2 linked regions of the Hoeflea algicola genome follow. The protein of the gene in region 2 binds, or shares a complex with, the protein of the main gene of each other region. Links are inferred from orthologs where the notes say so. Each region holds a gene or a part of one and is shown on either strand. Other genes may lie near its edges.

Evidence for each region. Proteins that work in one complex are often made in the same cells at the same time.
Region 1: the proteins of dnaG (region 2) and OEG84_RS07625 are in contact, whole or in part, in a crystal structure (PDB 2R6A), measured with the Geobacillus stearothermophilus proteins. The link is inferred for Hoeflea algicola from one-to-one orthologs. Residues at the interface, in WP_049624496.1 of Geobacillus stearothermophilus: Lys456, Leu457, Leu458, Pro459, Ala460, Asn463, Ala464, Leu467, Leu535, Leu536, Ile537, Ala538, Gln544, Glu545, Asp548, Tyr549, His552; in WP_033016901.1 of Geobacillus stearothermophilus: Ser13, Glu15, Ala16, Gln18, Glu91, Leu92, Asp94, Ala95, Val96, Pro97, Thr98, Ala99, Ala100, Asn101, Tyr104, Tyr105, Ile108.

The regions. Positions count from the first base shown.
Region 1 is NZ_JAOVZR010000001.1:1,549,505-1,554,051, reverse strand. The notes cover bases 1,597-4,547. They hold OEG84_RS07625 (replicative DNA helicase), read right to left. Parts: upstream 3,863-4,547; coding sequence 2,330-3,862; downstream 1,597-2,329. Other genes in these bases: OEG84_RS07620 (cysteine hydrolase family protein), read right to left, coding at 4,077-4,547. Also shown: DNA repair protein RadA, read right to left, coding at 1-1,189. UniProt on the Escherichia coli protein: The main replicative DNA helicase, it participates in initiation and elongation during chromosome replication. Travels ahead of the DNA replisome, separating dsDNA into templates for DNA synthesis.
Region 2 is NZ_JAOVZR010000001.1:1,940,833-1,946,953, forward strand. What follows is about bases 1-2,928. They hold dnaG (DNA primase), read right to left. Parts: upstream 2,506-2,928; coding sequence 496-2,505; downstream 1-495. Other genes in these bases: rpoD (RNA polymerase sigma factor RpoD), read right to left, coding at 1-75; OEG84_RS09540 (outer membrane protein), read left to right, coding at 2,852-2,928. Also shown: more of OEG84_RS09540, read left to right, coding at 2,929-3,688; OEG84_RS09545 (helix-turn-helix transcriptional regulator), read right to left, coding at 3,835-4,566; OEG84_RS09550 (GatB/YqeY domain-containing protein), read right to left, coding at 4,958-5,407; carA (glutamine-hydrolyzing carbamoyl-phosphate synthase small subunit), read left to right, coding at 5,708-6,121. UniProt on the Escherichia coli protein: RNA polymerase that catalyzes the synthesis of short RNA molecules used as primers for DNA polymerase during DNA replication.

The sequences.
Region 1 (4,547 bases), 390 kb from region 2 along the record:
TGACTTCGCCGAAATAGACGCAATCGGGCGGAAGGGCAAGCCCGGCAAGGGAGGAAACGAGGGCCGCGGTCACCGCCAAATCGGCGGCCGGTTCGGCAATGCGGTAACCGCCGGCGATATTGAGGTAGACATCATGGCTGCCAAGGCGCACCCCGCAATGGGCTTCAAGCACGGCCAGGATCATCGACAGACGGGCCGAATCCCACCCCACGACAGCGCGGCGCGGGGTGCCGAGACTGGAGGGGGCAACCAGCGCCTGAACCTCGACCAGCACTGGCCTCGTGCCCTCGATGCCTGCAAAGACTGCCGCGCCGGGGGCTTTGGCGTTGCGCTCGCCCAGGAACAGTTCGGATGGATTGGCGACTTCGCGGAGGCCCTTGTCGGACATTTCGAACACGCCGATCTCGTCGGTAGCGCCGAAGCGGTTCTTGACGGTGCGCAGAATACGGTAGTGGTGGCCGCGGTCGCCTTCGAAATAAAGTACGGCGTCGACCATGTGCTCGACCACCCGCGGGCCGGCGATCTGACCATCCTTGGTGACGTGGCCGACCAGCACCATGGCAGCGCCGGTCTGTTTGGCGTAGCGCACCATGGCATGTACGCCGGTACGCACCTGGGTAACGGTGCCGGGGGCAGAGCCCGCCTGATCGCTCCACAATGTCTGGATCGAATCGATGATGACGAAATCGGGGCGTTTGCCATCGGCAAGGGTGGCCAGAATATCCTCGACATTGGTTTCAGCGGCGAGCAGCACGCCCGAGTCGGCAGCACCCAACCGCTGGGCGCGCAGCCGCACCTGGGCCACCGCTTCCTCACCCGAGACATAGATCACCCGGTGTCCCTGACGGGCGAGTGCCGCGGCAGCCTGCATCAGCAGCGTTGATTTGCCGATGCCGGGATCACCGCCGACCAGCACGGCGGAGCCGCGTACAAAGCCGCCCCCGGTGGCTCGGTCGAGCTCGCTGATCTGGGTGGAAATACGCGGCGCTTCCTCGATTTCGCCGGACAGGCTGGCAAGCGCCACCGGCCGGCCCTTGCGCGCGGCGGCACCCGGCCCGCCGCCGACGCCGGCGGTGGTGTCATCCTCAACAATGGTGTTCCATTCGCCGCAGCCGTCGCATTTGCCGGCCCAGCGTGCATGCACGGTTCCACAGGCCTGACAGACGAATTGAGTTCGGGCTTTGGCCAAGGAAGGTCCTTTCAGGCGGTGTAGTGACGGTCGTAACGCCGGCCGAGCGAGGTCAGCATTTCATAGCTGATGGTTCCAGCCGCGTCGGCTGCCTGTTCGAGCGGAACTGTCGCGCCGAGCAATTCCAGCCAGTCATCTGGCTTGACTGCGCCCTCGGGCAGGTCGGTGACATCAAACATGGTCAAATCCATGGTCACCTTGCCGATCACCGGCACCTGCACGCCGTTGATGGCGCCAAAGGCGCCTTGCGGCACGGCCGAGCGCAGCGGCACGCCCGCGCCGGAACCGGAGCGGTGGAAACCATCGGCGTAACCCACGCCGCAGACCGCGATGCGGCTGTCGCGGGTGAGCACATGGGCGCCGCCGTAGCTTACCGTCTGGCCTGCTTTCGCATGGCGGATGACCAGCACCCGCGTTTCGGCGGTGACAACCGGTCGCATCCGGTTTGCCACGCCTGAAACCGGTTCGCCGCCATAAAGCGCGATGCCGGGACGGGTCAGATCATGATGCGTATCGGCTCCGAGAAAGATGCCGCCGGAATTGGCGAGACTTGCCTCAATGCCTGGAAAGGCAGGTCGGAGCGCTGAAAAACTTCGACCTGGCGGGCGTTGAGCGGGTGATCGGGTTCATCGGCACAGGCGAAATGGCTCATCAGCAGCGCCGGCTGTGGGCCCCCGGCTTCAGCGTGCGCCACGGCCTGCTCAGGCGTCAGGCCGAGCCGGTTCATGCCGGTGTCGACATGCAGCGCATAGGGGCGCGTCCCGGCATTTTCGCGCCAGAACGCGGCTTGGTGGGGTGAATTTATGATCGGGATGAGATCGTGGGCGAGGATCTGCGCGAAGGAATCATCAAAAACGCCGTTTAGCACATAGATTCGGGCATCGGGCAGCAGCGGTCGCAGGCGCGCGCCCTCGTGGGCATCGGCGATAAAGAAATCCCGGCAGCCTTCGCGCGCCAGCCTAGGGGCTGCCTGCTCAGCGCCGGTGCCATAGGCGTTGGCCTTCACCGCCGCGCCGCAGCGCGCGGTTCCGGAAAAATCCCGCATGTAACGCCAGTTGGCGGCGAGTGCTGCCAGATCCACCGTCAGGCGAACCGTGGCGGCGGAATTGGCGAGGGGGAGAGCGATGACAATGAAACAGCCTATTCGTCGTGGACGAACTGATTGTAGGAATTGTCGGCCAGATCGGCAAACCGGGTGAATTCTGCCTGGAAGCCCAGTTGCACGGTGCCGGTGGGGCCATGGCGCTGCTTGGCAATAATGACGTCGGCGGTGCCTTTCACCTTGAGCATCTTTTCCTCCCAGGCAAGGTATTCAGGTGTCTTGATGTCGGCCACGACCTCGTCGGGCGAGCGGCGTGGCTCGCCGTTCTTGACGTAATATTCCTCGCGGAACACGAACAGCACAACGTCGGCATCCTGCTCGATCGAACCCGATTCACGCAAGTCGGAAAGCTGTGGCCGCTTGTCCTCACGGCTTTCCACCTGACGTGACAGCTGCGACAGGGCGATAATTGGAACATTGAGTTCCTTGCCAAGCGCCTTCAGGCCGGTGGTGATCTGGGTGATTTCCTGCACCCGGTTGTCGCTGGATTTGCCCGATCCGGTCATCAGCTGGATATAGTCGATCACCAGCACATCAAGGCCGCGCTGGCGCTTGAGCCGCCGCGCGCGTGCCGACAATTGCGCAATCGAGATACCACCGGTCTGGTCAATAAAGAGCGGGATCTTCTGCATCATCTGCGAACAGCCGACCAGCTTTTCGAAATCCGCCTCGGAGATCTCGCCGCGGCGAATCTTTGACGAGGAGATCTCGGTCTGCTCGGAAATGATACGGGTGGCGAGCTGCTCGGCGGACATTTCCAGCGAGTAGAAGCCGACGACGCCGCCGTTCTTGGCCTTCATCGAACCGTCCGCCTGCACCTCGCCCTCATAGGCCTGTGCAATGTTGAAGGCGATGTTGGTGGCGAGCGATGTCTTGCCCATGCCGGGACGTCCGGCGAGCACGATAAGGTCGGAATGCTGCAAGCCGCCCATCCGCGCATCGAGCGAGGAGATGCCGGTGGAAATGCCTGACAGGCCGCCCTCGCGTTGATAGGCGGCACCGGCCATATCGATAGCCATTGAAACAGCGTCGTTGAACGACTGGAAGCCGCCATCGTAGCGCCCGGTCTCGGCGAGTTCGAACAGGCGACGCTCTGCATCCTCGATCTGGGTGCCGGGTGGCATGTCGAGCGGGGCGTCATAGGCGATGTTGACCATGTCCTCGCCGATCGAGATCAACGAGCGACGCTGCGCCAGATCATAGATCGCGCGGCCGTAGTCCTCGGCGTTGATGATGGTCACTGCTTCGGTGGCCAGACGCGCCAGATATTGTGCCACCGTCATGTCGCCGACCTTGGCGTCGGAGGGCAGGAAAGTCTTGATCGTCACCGGGTTGGCAGTCTTGCCCATGCGGATGATGTCGCCGCCTACCTCGTAGATCCTGCGGTGCAGCGGCTCCTGAAAATGGGTCGGCTTGAGGAAGTCGGATACGCGGTAGAACGCGTCATTGTTGACCAGCATGGCGCCCAGCAAAGCCTGTTCGGCCTCGATGTTTGAGGGCGCCTCACGAAACATCGGGCTTTTTTCGGCTCGGGCCGGAATTGGCTCAATTTTTCGCGCAACATCATTCATTGTGTCTTCGATCCTCGTCAGGGTGTGGGTATTGGTCTGGCATACCCGGACCGGGCGGCAGAGTCTGCGCGCAATCGGTACGAATCGGCCAAGCTCCAGTTTTGTTCCCATTGTCCTCGTTGTCCACAGGCGAGTTGGCGCTGCGGACAATTGAAGTCATGAATATCCAAAAAGTGCTTGGCCGGTTCAGACGTGGATCGAATCAGGAACGCCGTCAGGCAGCGGCAACCAGCGTGTCGCAATCCGTCAGCGTGGCGTAAGTGCCAGCGAGCCCACCCATGAAGGCGGCGTGAACCTGCGCTGCAGGCACGGTGTCGCTGCCAAAGGTGATGTCGCGGGCGGCGCAGGCGTCATGAACCACGGTGACGTCGTAGCCCAGATCCTTTGCGGCGCGGGCGGTGGCGTCGATGCACATCTGGCTCATTGCACCGATGATGATCACACGGACAATCCCCCGTGACGACAACAGATCCTGCAGCCGGGTGTCGACAAAGCTGTTGGGGCGGTGCTTGAGGATCACTTCCTCGCCGGCTTCCGGAGCCACCGAAGGGTGGATTTCAGCCCCCTTGCTGCCGGGCCTGAAGAATGGTGCCTCGGCAGACGGGATCTCATGATGGATGTGAACCACCATCAGGCCTTGCTGGCGGGCATGGCCGAGAATCTTTGCCGCCTTGGTGCTGGCCTG
Region 2 (6,121 bases):
CAACGGCCCGTCGGCCGCAGCGCCTTCGCGCTCGTTCTCGGTGTCGTCTGCTGCTTCTTTTACCTTGCTTGCCATGGACAGTCACTTTCCCCGGATCTTATTCGGTTGATGTCGGCCCAGCGCCTGCCAATTGGCGCATGACCCCCGCGGGTAGAGCGGGCGACTTTCGCGAATCATCCGGAATGTTGTGGCGTACGGATGCTTAATTCCCTATTAACCAAGCCGTTCGTGTTGGCCCACCATCCACTGGATGGCCATTTGGCGCGCGGCAATTGACCGCCCCACTGAGCCAATTGATCACGCGCATGTTGCGTCAGGTAGCTGATTCCCACAAAAAACCTTTCCGTCAAGGCTTAAAGGGCAAAAAGCGCGCTGTTGTGAAAATAATGGCACGATTGCCCGGTTTCACGGTCGAATTCGTTTGATCACCCTATGTAGGCGCGCATTTGAACTTCACAAGAGCAACGCCCGAGAATCGGTGCTGATTGGCGGTTCTCAGCCCGCCGCCCCGCCGCTGCCCTTGCCGCGCCCCGACAGTACCCCGAAACCATCGATGATGGCTTCCTGGTTTTCCAGCCGCGCCACTTCGAGCTGAACCTCGCGCAAGGCCAGCATCAGCCGCGGGATGGCATTTTCATCGCCCTGCTCGGTGGCCTCGGCGATATCGCGTTCCAGTTCAGCCTTCTGCCATTTGAGCGCCCGGGTGCGCTTGTGCAGCGCCAGCGCCTGGTGGTAGCCCTCGCGCGCATCTTCTGCGGCCGCATCGACGGTTGCGGTCCAGATCCGGGCATTGCGGACATGGCTCTCGAGCCGGGCGATGAAAGCGCCCTGCCCGTCGGCATCAAGTGCGGCAAACAGCCTTTCGCGGTCAAACCGGCCGCCGACCGAAGCCGCGTCCAGCATCACCTGCCAGACCCGCATCAAGCCCTTGTCTTCAAATTCCAGCGCCGCCAACTCGTCAAATTCGTCATGCAGCATCTGCGGGTGGTTGGCGACCGTCATCACCAGCACGGTTTCCCTGAGCGACGGCATGGCGCCATGGCCGCGCACCATCCCCGACTGGGCCAGCCGTTCGGAAACCGCAACGCCCTGCGCCGACGCCGCACCCGGACGTCCGCCACCGCGGCCACCCTCGCCACCACGCTCGCGGTCGAACTTGCCACGCTCGAAACTGCCGCGCTTGCCCTGTTCGCGGCCGCCATAGCCGTAACCGCCACCACCGCCGCCAAAAAACGCCTTCAGCCGGTCACGCATGTCCTGCTGGTAATGCCGACGCACGCTCTCATCGGCAATCATCGAGGTGATCTGGCGCAGCCGCGCCTCGAGTTCTGCCCGGGCCTCCGGCGTCTCGAACACGCCGGCGCCTGATTCGCGCGCCCACACCATGTCGGCCAGCGGCCGCGCCTGGGAGATCAGATGGTCGAACGGCTCGCGCCCATCCTGGCGTACCAGATCATCGGGATCCTTGCCCGGCGGCAGCACCGCAATTCTGAGCGAGCGGCCCGGCCCGACCAGCGGCAACGCCAGATCGGCGGTCCGGTTGGCCGCGCGCTGGCCGGCCTCATCGCCATCAAAACACAGAACCGGCTGCGGCGTTATCCGCCACAACAGCTTGAGCTGATTCTCGCCCAGTGCCGTGCCCAGGGGCGCCACCACATTTTCCACCCCGGCCTGGGCCAGCGCGATCACGTCCATGTAGCCCTCAACCACGATCAGCGTGCCGTCCTGGCCGCAAGCGCGGCGGGCGCGGGCAAAATTGTAAAGAACATTGCCCTTGTGAAACAGCTCGGTCTCGTTGGAATTGAGATATTTTGCCGGTGCCGTGGGCGACAGCGCCCGGCCGCCAAAGGCAATCACCCGCTCCCGTGACGACAGGATCGGGAACATGATGCGATCGCGGAAGCGGTCGTAGGAAACGGCAATATCAGGCCCGTGCACCACCAGCCCGCAGGCCTCGATCTGGTCCTTGTCCACGCCGCGCGACGCCAGGTGTTCCTTGAGCGCACTGCGACTGTCGGAACTGTAGCCAAGCCGGAAGGCAGCAATTGTACGCCCCGACAGGCCGCGGTCGCGCAGATAGGCGCGCGCCTTGGCGCCCTGCGCACCCTGCAACTGGGTCTCGAAGAACGACGCCGCCATCTCCATCACATCCTCGAGGCTGGCACGCTGGCGATCGCGCCGGGCAGCTTCGGGATCCGGCGCCGGCATCGAGATGCCGGCCATGTCGGCGACGCGTTCGACCGATTCGGGGAAGCTAAGGCTTTCGAGTTCGGTGAGAAATTTAAAATGATCGCCCGACACGCCGCAGCCGAAACAATGGTAGCGGCCCTTGCGGTCCTCGCAGTGAAAGCTCGGAGATTTTTCGCCATGGAACGGGCAGCACGCCCACCAGTCGCCGCGCGAGGTGTTGGTTTTCTTCCGGTCCCAGGTCACGTGGCGGCCGATCACGTCCGAGATCGGAACCCGTTCGCGAATGTCATCAAGAAAGGACGGTGAAAACCGCAAGATCGGCGCGCCTCCGGCGCTTGGCAAAATTTGGGTTGGCTATGGCGTCTATATAGGCGGTGCAGCGGGCGCTGGCAAAGACCTTGCGTACGCTCTCCCCGCTATTCACAAACCCGCCCCCTCCCCGCTTCGGGCAAGCTCCGGATTAATGGCCCCGATTGAGGGCCATGGCACGGAGGTGCAGGTGGCGTTGCCCAATCTCGGCCATTCCAGCGACCCGATGCATGGGCTACTCCGACCATTGAACATTAAGCAGATATTTACCCTAACAGTTTATCAACAGGGCTTCTGGTGCGCTGCGCCAGCAATCGGCGCTCGCACCGATGTGACAAAGATCGAGGCCACCATGAAAACTCTGATTTCCGCCATTTTGGCGTTGGGCATTGCAACTCTGGCCGTCCCCGCAGGGGCAGCCGACCTTCTGCCTCCATTTCAAGAACCGCCGGTGGTTCAAACCTATTCCGGTTGGTATTTGCGCGGCGATATCGGCTATTCCAAGAGCCAGGAATCGAAGGGCGAATGGGATTTCTGGAACCAGTTTGTTGGCGTTCAGGGGATCGACGATACCTATCGTTACGACTCTCTGAAATTGCGCGATTCCGCCTCCGTCGGCATCGGTGCAGGCTATCAGTTCAACGACCATGTCAGGGCCGACGCCACACTGGATTTCTTCAGGGCAAAGGTCGCGGGACAAACCGAATGCCCGCTGATGATCAAATCCGATCCGGCGCACGCGCTGCCGTTTCCAGCCGATTGCCACTACGATGACAGTTCAACCGCCAATGTCTGGACGGCAATGGCCAATGCCTATGTCGACCTCAAGGACATGCGTGGTTTCAGGCCCTATCTCGGTGCCGGCGTCGGCGCCGCCGTCGTCAATTACGGCACCATGTCGCGGCAGGAAGTCTGCCCGCTTTGCGCGCCTGCCTATGTCCGCTACACCGCCGATCACGTAGGCGTCACCAGCTTGCGCATGGCAGCAGCCCTCATGGTCGGCACAAGCTATGACCTGACCGACCGGCTGAAGCTGGATGCAGGCTATCGCTTCATGCACATCTTCGGAGGCGACGCCCATGAATATGACGCCCCCGATCAGGCCAATGGCGCTTCCGGCGTGCAAATTCGCGATCACGGCTTCAACATTCACCAGGTCCGGCTCGGCCTGCGGTACGCACTAAATTGATGTGACAATTACCGCCATATCCGGGTCTGCGGGCGTGGCGGCCCATTCGGGAAAGAGGGCGGCCCCCGCTGGACACGCCGCTCGACCCCAGCCCGGAATGCGCAAGATCCAAAGCACAGGCATGGTTCGGCTGATCGCAATGTTTTTTAGCTGAACAGGCCCAGGCGCAGTGCGGAAACCACGGCCTGGGTCCGGTTGGAACAGCCAAGTTTCTGGGTGGCGATGGTGGCGTAGTGATTGACCGTATGCTCGGAAAGTCCGGTGATGCGGGCGATTTCGGCGCTGGTCTTGCCTTCTGCGGTCCATTGCAGCACTTCGGTTTCACGCGCGCTCAGAACCGATTTTCCGGTATTTCCGTCCGAATTGATCTGCGCCAATTGTCCGACCAGAAGCGTCGAGAACATCGCCAGCGTGGTCAGTTCGTTCACCGCAAGCGGCTCACGATTTCCGATCAATGAAACCGCATGCCGCACGCCCTGGCTGTCATGGACAGGAAAATAGACACCCATGCTCAGGCCGAACCGGGCAAAAAGCGCCTTTGCTTCAGTCGATTCGGTTGCCGGCCGGTCATCATTGATCGAATCAACTTCAAACAGCAGCGGCGTGATCTGCTTTCGCAACTGGTCGAGCACCGGGCTGTTTCTAGCCAAGTTCAAGCGGTCATATTCGGAAATCAATTCCGGTGGCCAGCTTGAAATCATCGCAATCTGCGAGATTGAAAGATCGGCGCCGGCAATGGCATTGGGCAGCGCAAGCACCGAAAAATAACGGAAATCATAGGCGGCGCAGGTCTTGCGCAGCACCTGCATGGCGTCAAACACGGTGTGAATCCCGTTGATTGGCTCAAACACCGGTGCGGAGAGTATGGGATTTTTCATCACCGCCACCAGGCCGCAGCCCGCCACGTCAATGCAGCCGGACGACAGCCGGCAACATCAACCCCGCCAAAACCGGCGTGGCGATGCTTGCGTGTCGAAGACAAACATTGCTTACGGTCAAAACGGACCTGTGATGCGACTCCATGCGACATGCCCAGTCCTTCGATTGACAGCTGATTACCCAAGACTGGGATGGTTATCTGACCCGCCCGCCTACACGCAATAAGCGAAATTTCGCCTAGTGGCGTAACGCCCAGGTTAATTGATAGCCAATCTTAAAGCGGAAAAGTCGTCAGTCTGGCCGGCATCTGCATCCATGCAGATGCCGGCAAACGCCCCTCGGGGCAGCCGAAGCGGCGCCGGGGCAATACCCCGGCGCCTGTCGATCGAATTATTGCAGCAGGCCCTTGACCATGCCGCAGGCCTTGGAAAAATCCATCTGGCCCGGATAGCGCTCCTTGAGCACATTCATGCATTTCCCCATGTCGCGCAGGCCAGAAGCCCCGGTCTCGTCGATGACCGATGCACACAGTTCACGCACCTTCTCCTCCGGCAGTTGCGCAGGCAGAAACTGCCGGATGATGGCAATTTCATCGCGCTCCTGCTGAGCCAGCTCAAGCCGGGCGTTTTCCTCGTAGATCGCAGCCGATTCTTCGCGCTGCTTGATCATCTTGGTCAGGATCTGCAGGATTTCATCATCGCTGACCGGATCCTTGCCACCGCCGCGATTGGCGATGTCACGATCCTTGATCGCAGCCTGGATCAACCGCAACGTCGACAGACGGCGGGTATCCTTGGCGCGAGCCGCATCTTTCAGCGTTTCGGCAAAGCGTTCACGCATCATCAAACTTACTCCAGCAGTTCATGTGCCTACCCTTGGGTCCCTGGATACGGAACGGACAGCACTACTCCCAGGGCCGCACCCAGTTCAAGCTAATTATTGCCGGCCCTGCGACACCACGCTGATTGACCGCGGCGTGAGGCTTGTCTATTTACCAACATCTGCATGACTGGATCAAAGGTGCTCTCGACGCGGGAACTGCATTCCGCGCCAGGCTGTTGACCTGTATAAATGGCGATGCCCCCGAACGAGTTCAAGGGGCACCGCCCGGCGATCAAGCGGCGCCGAGCCGCCAATGGAGTGGACATGACCACAAGCCCCTGGACCAAAACCAAACCCACCGCCGTGCTGGTATTTGCCGATGGCACCGTGATTGAAGGCCAGGGCGTCGGCGCCACCGGTCAGGCGCAGGCCGAGGTCTGCTTCAACACCGCGCTCACCGGTTATCAAGAGATTCTCACCGATCCTTCCTACATGGGCCAGATCGTCACCTTCACTTTCCCGCATATCGGCAATATCGGCGCTAATGAAGAAGATATCGAGGACCTCACCCCCGCCGCCCGCATCGGTGCGGTTGGCGCGATCTTCAAGGCAGACATCACCAAACCCTCGAATTACCGCTCGGCGGTTCATTTCGACCAATGGCTCAAGGCGCGTGGCATTATCGGCCTGTCGGGCATCGACACACGGGCGCTGACCGCCTGGATCCGCGAA